Regions from separate parts of the Leuconostoc sp. S50 genome, predicted to be linked through region 1. Evidence: riboswitches for the same ligand, from Rfam matches in the RefSeq annotation. Region 1 holds a riboswitch; the other holds the start of a gene.

Region 1 (3,199 bases):
ACTCTTTGATCTAGCTTGCTCAAGTTCTTCTTTTACTGTAATGTTTAAAAATTGATTCATTGCGTTTTGAAAAACTAGCCCCACTAAACGTGCATATTTCTTAAAAGGTAAATTATTAATCGCTTGCTCTTCGTAGCATAATGTTCCTTGAAAGTCATGCAATCTCGCAAAAGTTAATAACAAACTTGACTTACCAATACCATTTGGTCCAGTAATTAATGTTATTTTATTTTTGGCCCACTTAAAATCACTATTTTTTAAAATAGGCATGATGCCATTTTTCAAGGTCACATCAACCATATTGAATGATAATTCATCTACTTCATTGTGAACCTTTAACAGCTGTGGACTATATTCATTAAATATATCCTTAATTTCATTTTTGCCTGCTTGATAAAGTGTTTTATTTGCTATGCGAAAGACATCCGTCATCAGCGACTGATAACCACTTGTATCATGATCAGAAACTAGAATGCCATGTCCACGATCAGCTAACTTTTTCAACAATAACTGCAATTCTTTTCGATGCACGAGATCAACCGCTGCAAAAGGTTCATCTAACAAAATGATTTCGGCGCCCATAGCCAACGTTTCAGCTAAAGCCACTTTTTGCAATTCCCCACCTGATAGATGAGCTAAATCACTATGCCTCAGTGGTTCAATACCAACTTCAATTAATGCTTCATTGATTCGTTTATCTATTTCTTGCTTTGATAGAGACAAATTTTCAAGTGAAAAAATTAATTCATCTTCCACACGATCCATTGCGAACTGTTGATCGGGATGTTGAAATAACATAGCTACTTTTCTCGATCGAAAATTAGCTTTAATTGTTGCGATATTATGTTTATTTAATAAAACTGTTTCTGACAATTCACCACCATACTTGGGATACAAACCAGCTAGAGCAGTCATCAATGTAGACTTCCCACAACCTGATTCACCAACTAATAAAATAAATCGTCCCGGTTGTATGGATAGCGTAATATCTTTTAAAATTAATTGGTCATCAATTTTAATATCTAAATGGCTAGTTTTTAAAATCGTCATTATTGGTCATCCTAACATCACTTTTTTAATAACTTAGACTTTTCTAATAGATTAACAATCCAATAAACTAGTAGGCCAGCAAAAAAAGCAATTGAAATCCACCGTACAATGAACAATCCGATTAACATACTAATTCCAAACTGAAGATAGCCATCATGGAACAATGACCATACAAAAGTCACAATAGTTCCTGTAAGGGTCGACAAAATTAAACCTGTTTTCCAATTTTTATAGCCTGTTAATGTGAAACCTAACTCTGATCCAATTCCTTGAATAAAACCAGAAATTAAAGTCGCTACACCCCAGTAACCACCCAAAAGTGCTTCTCCTGTCGCACCTAGTAATTCACCAATTAATCCAGCCCCCATCCTTCTCAATAGATAGCTGGAAAGTGGCGCTGCCATCATCCAAGGACCAATTGTAATTGCAATTGTGTATTGATGTAATCCGAGTGGGACCAAAACAGCATCTAAAGCTGTGTATATCGGATCCATAATAAAATAAATGACACCAAAAGCAATACCTATTAATGCCATTAATATCACTTCTCGCAACGACCACCTAACCTTTGATTCAGATGAGATTTCTAACTGTTCCATAAACATATTCTCCTTTTGATTGAGGTCGTAAGCTTTGCTAATATACCGTTTTAGTAATAAGTGATCATAGAAAAAACCACCAACCACAAAAGAGAATAGTGATTGATGGCATCAAAAAATGTCTTAATCTAACTTATCTTCCTTCGCAGGTATTAACCTGACAGGTTCAATGGGTATAATCTCAACCTTACGGTACCCCAGATAAAATATTAAACTACGTGAAAAAGTATAACTCATTGTTTTCAAAAAGGCAATGCACTGATTCCTACTTTTTTTAATGTTTGTAATTATTTTGTAGTAGTGTTATTCTTAATTCATAAAATATTATATGTTGTCCACTAGGGGTGCCTTCTTGGCTGAGATGATGTTTACATCAGTCCCTTCGAACCTGATCTAGTCAACACTAGCGTAGGAAAGTGGCATTCTTTTATTTAATAAAGATGCTCTTTTTGCGCTCTTAACAAAGCGCTTTTTTTGTTGACTAAAAACCAATTATTAGGAGATATTATGTTGTTTTCAGAAGAATTACGTGCTCATGCACAACCAATTATGACTGCTATTCATGAACACCCATTTGTACGTGGTATCGCGACAGGATACGTTCCACGAGAAGCTTTAATTTTTTATGTTGAACAAGATTTTCAATATTTGAGTGAATTTATTAAAATTTATGCCACTGCAATTACAAAACTAACTGACCGTACCGAGATAAAATTTTTTGCGAATTCAATTGATTTTATTTTGAATAGCGAAATTCATCCACACCACGTCTTTTGCGATGTGGCCGGCGTTCAATATGAAATGTTACAACATGCAACACCAGCACCAAAAGCATATTTGTATGAATCACATATGTATCGTGCAGCTGATACAGGTTTACTGCTGAATATTCTCGCTGCTTTTCAAGCTTGTCCTTGGACGTACCATGAAATTGCCAGCAAGCAAGTTCAAGAAAAGGCTAATAATCAAGCTAATCCTTTTAAAGGATGGATTGATTTCTATGCCAAAACGGATGATGATTCTCAGACCACACTCTCTGATCAAATTTTCGATTGGATTGATCGTTTGGCATCAGAGGCAACATCATCACAACGTGAAGAAGCTATGCAATTTTTCTTAAAAAGTTGTGAACTAGAATGGCAGTTTTGGGAGCAAGCTTTTTACCAACAAGACTGGAAATTTAAATCAGTCATTGATTAAACAAATAAAAGTTGCCAGTATTCTTTAAAAAGTCTCTTTGGTGTCAAGCACTTAGTTTATTTAAAATTTCTGTTATCATTACAATACTACTCTGTCAATTCTATTTTTATATAAAGTAACAAAAACGTGTAAACTGTTTAAATCATTCTAGATTGCTCATAAGTCAATAACAAAGCCTATCACTCGTCAAAGTCAAACCAGGCGAATTCTAATGACAAAAACTAACCCATTTGGATTCGCAACGAAGTCTAGTAATGGGCTAACTAGACATAACTGGACTTCTTTCAAAAGTTATGGTGACGTTATAGCGATTGTTACAAAATACAATTTCACGATTTTAGAATTTTTTC
Region 2 (3,199 bases), on a different contig from region 1:
GTTACAACTGCTTTGTCAGGTCAATCAATGACAGTCAAACAATTCGTCACTTTGGCTGGTCTTGGTCAAACAAACTTTGCTGATGGACAAGGCTGGTACGCTTTCGCCTTTGAATTGATTTTGACTTTCTTGTTTGTTTTGGTCATTTCAATTGTCACTAAATTGGCTAATGTACCGGCGCCATTGATTATCGGTTTGTGGTTAGCTGTTCTAATCATTGTTGCATTACCTATTACAGGTGGTGCTTTCAACCCTGCTCGTGCCTTAGGTCCTGCAATCTTTGTTCAAGGTAAAGCACTTGGTCACGTTTGGGTTTACCTAGTGGCTGATCTACTAGGTGGTGCTTTGGCAGCATTTGCCGCTAACTTCTTCAACAAGGGTGTTACGAAAGAAGCATAATGTTTTTACTAAAAAGAAGCTCATCACGAGCTTCTTTTTTATTATCGCAATTGCCGTGGAAAGTCATGAGGCAATGGACCTGTAATCGTTTTAACGCCACCATCAAAGGGTAAAGGTAGTTCAATGGTAGCTGAATGCAGCATCAATCTTGGCATATGACGCCCACCATATAGGTCATCCCCAACTATTGGATGACCTATACTAGCTAAATGAACCCTAATTTGGTGCATTCGTCCAGTATCCAAACGAATTCGTAATAGTGAATTTTGATAAACTGTATGTACATTAGTCCAATGCGTTACAGCAAATTGTGCTTCGGCGCCATTGACAGCACGTTTCCTGTCGTCTTTTGCATCAATGCCAATTGGTGTTTTAATTATTCCCTGTTTTGTCGGCATCACACCACTCACCCATGCCAAATAAGTCCGCGTAATTACCTTAGCAGATAATAGCTGGTCAAGTATTGGCACTACTAAAGGCGTTTTTGCAACAATAACGGCGCCGGAGGTAGCCCGATCAATTCGATGTACCATATAAGGCGACGCTTCTACATGGCGCCTTTGAAAATCACCGGCAACGTAATTCAGCAAAGTATCATCTTCTGTGGGTGAATGCGGATGCATTTTCATCCCCGCTGGTTTATCAATCACCACAAGATAATCGTTCTCAAATAAAGTTGTTACCTGCTGATTATAATTTGGTCGATAATTAGAACTACTCGTTCTAAAGTCGTCCTGATCAAACGTCATCACTAAGACATCGTTAGTTGCCAAATAGTAACTAGTCGGGACCATTCTGCCATTCACAGTGAAATGACGCTTAATTCTGAGAGCGCCACGAATACGCTTTGGAATGAGCCATTTGGTCCATAAGGCTTTCACTGATTGTCCTGCGTTATGCGGTGATATAATAAATTGATATTGCCATGTTGTCATAGGATAAGTGCCCACACCTTTAGTTGCTTAGCCCCTTAATTTGACTTTATTGTCATTTTAGTTATACTTAAATTATCTGGGGTGCCTTTTGGCTGAGATATACCCACTGAACCTGCTCATGATAATGCATGCGAAGGGAGATACCACATTGTTTAGCTCATTAATGGCGCAACCTGTAAATTCTCTTGACGGTTGCGCTTTTATTTTTTTGGAGATATGAAGTCTATGCAAAATTCTCGTTCCCGCGTCATCGCTGAAGTGGCTATATTTGCCGCCTTGGCTGTTGTTTTCGATTGGTTGACCCTATTTAAAATGCCACAAGGTGGCGCTGTAACCTTGTCACTGGTCCCAATATTATTTGTTGCATACCGTCACGGTGTAAAAGCCGGTATGATTACTGGATTAATTGTTGGTATAGTGACTTTTATTTTAAATCCGTACTATTTAAATCCATTACAAGTATTTTTTGACTATTTCTTTGCCTACACGCTAGTTGGTCTCGGCGGATTGTTCGAAAGCCAATTAAAATATGCACTCCGTCGAGATGCAACAAGGCAAGCAATGATACTCATATCAATTGGTGCCCTATTAGGTGGTTTGGGTCGCTTTTTTGGTTCCTTTTTGGCTGGTGGTTTCTTTTACGGCGCATTTGCCCCTAAAGGACAAAATCCGTGGCTTTACTCACTAATTTACAACGCAGCTTATGTTATCCCACAAATCCTGTTGACGATTGTTGTACTGATTATTTTGCTTCGCGTTCAACCAAAAATGTTCAAATAAAAAGCCAGTTATTATAACAATTCTGAAGGGAAGCTGTTATAATAACTGGCTTTTTCTCGTGATTGGAGACTCGCGTTTATCAACAACCCGATACTTTACTTTGCCAGATTCCAGATAGACGTACAACAATTGTGTCTCATCGTCATCAAAATAACCCAAATTTACAACAACACGACCCTCATATTCTTCAATACCTTGAAAGGCTTTTTTCATAATGTGATGAATAATCATGGCACTTTCAAGTTGTTCATTAGCCTTATCAACAGCGTCATGTAGACTGTCACCATCATCTAAGTTTTGTTTGATTATCGCAACCTTAATAAACGCTCGAAAGCCATATAACCGAGATTCTTGTTCATCTTCTCGATCGATCGCTTGAACATATCCTTGCTTTTCCCAATAACGAAGTTGCCGTGTCGAAATATTTGTCATACGTGCTAACTCGCCAATACGGAATTGTAAATGATCAAGAGACGGTTTTTTAAAATTTTCTTTGTCAAAATTCATGTCTGTGCCTCTAGAAATAGTGTTCTTTGTCAACTAAGTTGCTAAACACCCCTAATATCTATTTAAATATAGCACATTCCTTTGTTAAAACAAAGCCTGCCACTGTTCTAAAATTGGGCCCATTTCAAAATCTTCTACTCGTTGTAATGAAATATTAGCATAGTATTGTCGCTCTTTTTGAGTACTTAATAGTGGTTGAATAGCTGCTAACAAACCATCAACATCGCCATTCTCGACTAAAATGCCGTATTTACCACCGTCTAGTACCTCCGCAGAACCGGTATTTTTCATTGCGACAATTGGTAACCCAAAGCTCATCGCTTCAGCCAAAACCAATGGCAATCCTTCCCAACGAGACGTCTGTAAGAAAATACTAGCATCACGGTAATGTTGTCGTAATGCCTCATCTTTTAGCCCACCACGGTAAATAATTTTATCGTGCGCCGCATATTTTTCAATTAAGCCTTGAAAAGTTGCCATATCTTCTGGTAGTCCATTACCTGCAATTGCCAGGCGCCAATCATTTGGTAATTTTGAAGCCAATTTCACAGCAAAATCGATGCCTTTATGCTGAATCG

What was found. Region 1 has a riboswitch for thiamine pyrophosphate ahead of IAE53_RS02990 (ECF transporter S component). Riboswitches for the same ligand answer to the same signal wherever they lie in the genome.
Region 2: another riboswitch for thiamine pyrophosphate. It lies ahead of thiT (energy-coupled thiamine transporter ThiT); the one in region 1 lies ahead of IAE53_RS02990 (ECF transporter S component).

What each region holds. Positions count from the first base shown of each region.
Region 1 covers NZ_JACVUE010000002.1:88,061-91,259, forward strand. The annotation lists gene IAE53_RS02985 (ATP-binding cassette domain-containing protein) at 1-1,050, opposite strand, end outside; gene IAE53_RS02990 (ECF transporter S component) at 1,068-1,649, opposite strand; TPP riboswitch at 1,771-1,859, opposite strand; TPP riboswitch at 1,980-2,081, shown strand; gene tenA (thiaminase II) at 2,157-2,849, shown strand; gene IAE53_RS03000 (hypothetical protein) at 3,061-3,199, shown strand, end outside.
Region 2 covers NZ_JACVUE010000003.1:161,010-164,208, forward strand. The annotation lists gene IAE53_RS04640 (MIP/aquaporin family protein) at 1-399, shown strand, start outside; gene IAE53_RS04645 (RluA family pseudouridine synthase) at 441-1,334, opposite strand; TPP riboswitch at 1,402-1,490, shown strand; gene thiT (energy-coupled thiamine transporter ThiT) at 1,560-2,114, shown strand; gene IAE53_RS04655 (MerR family transcriptional regulator) at 2,151-2,621, opposite strand; gene IAE53_RS04660 (glycosyltransferase) at 2,706-3,199, opposite strand, start outside.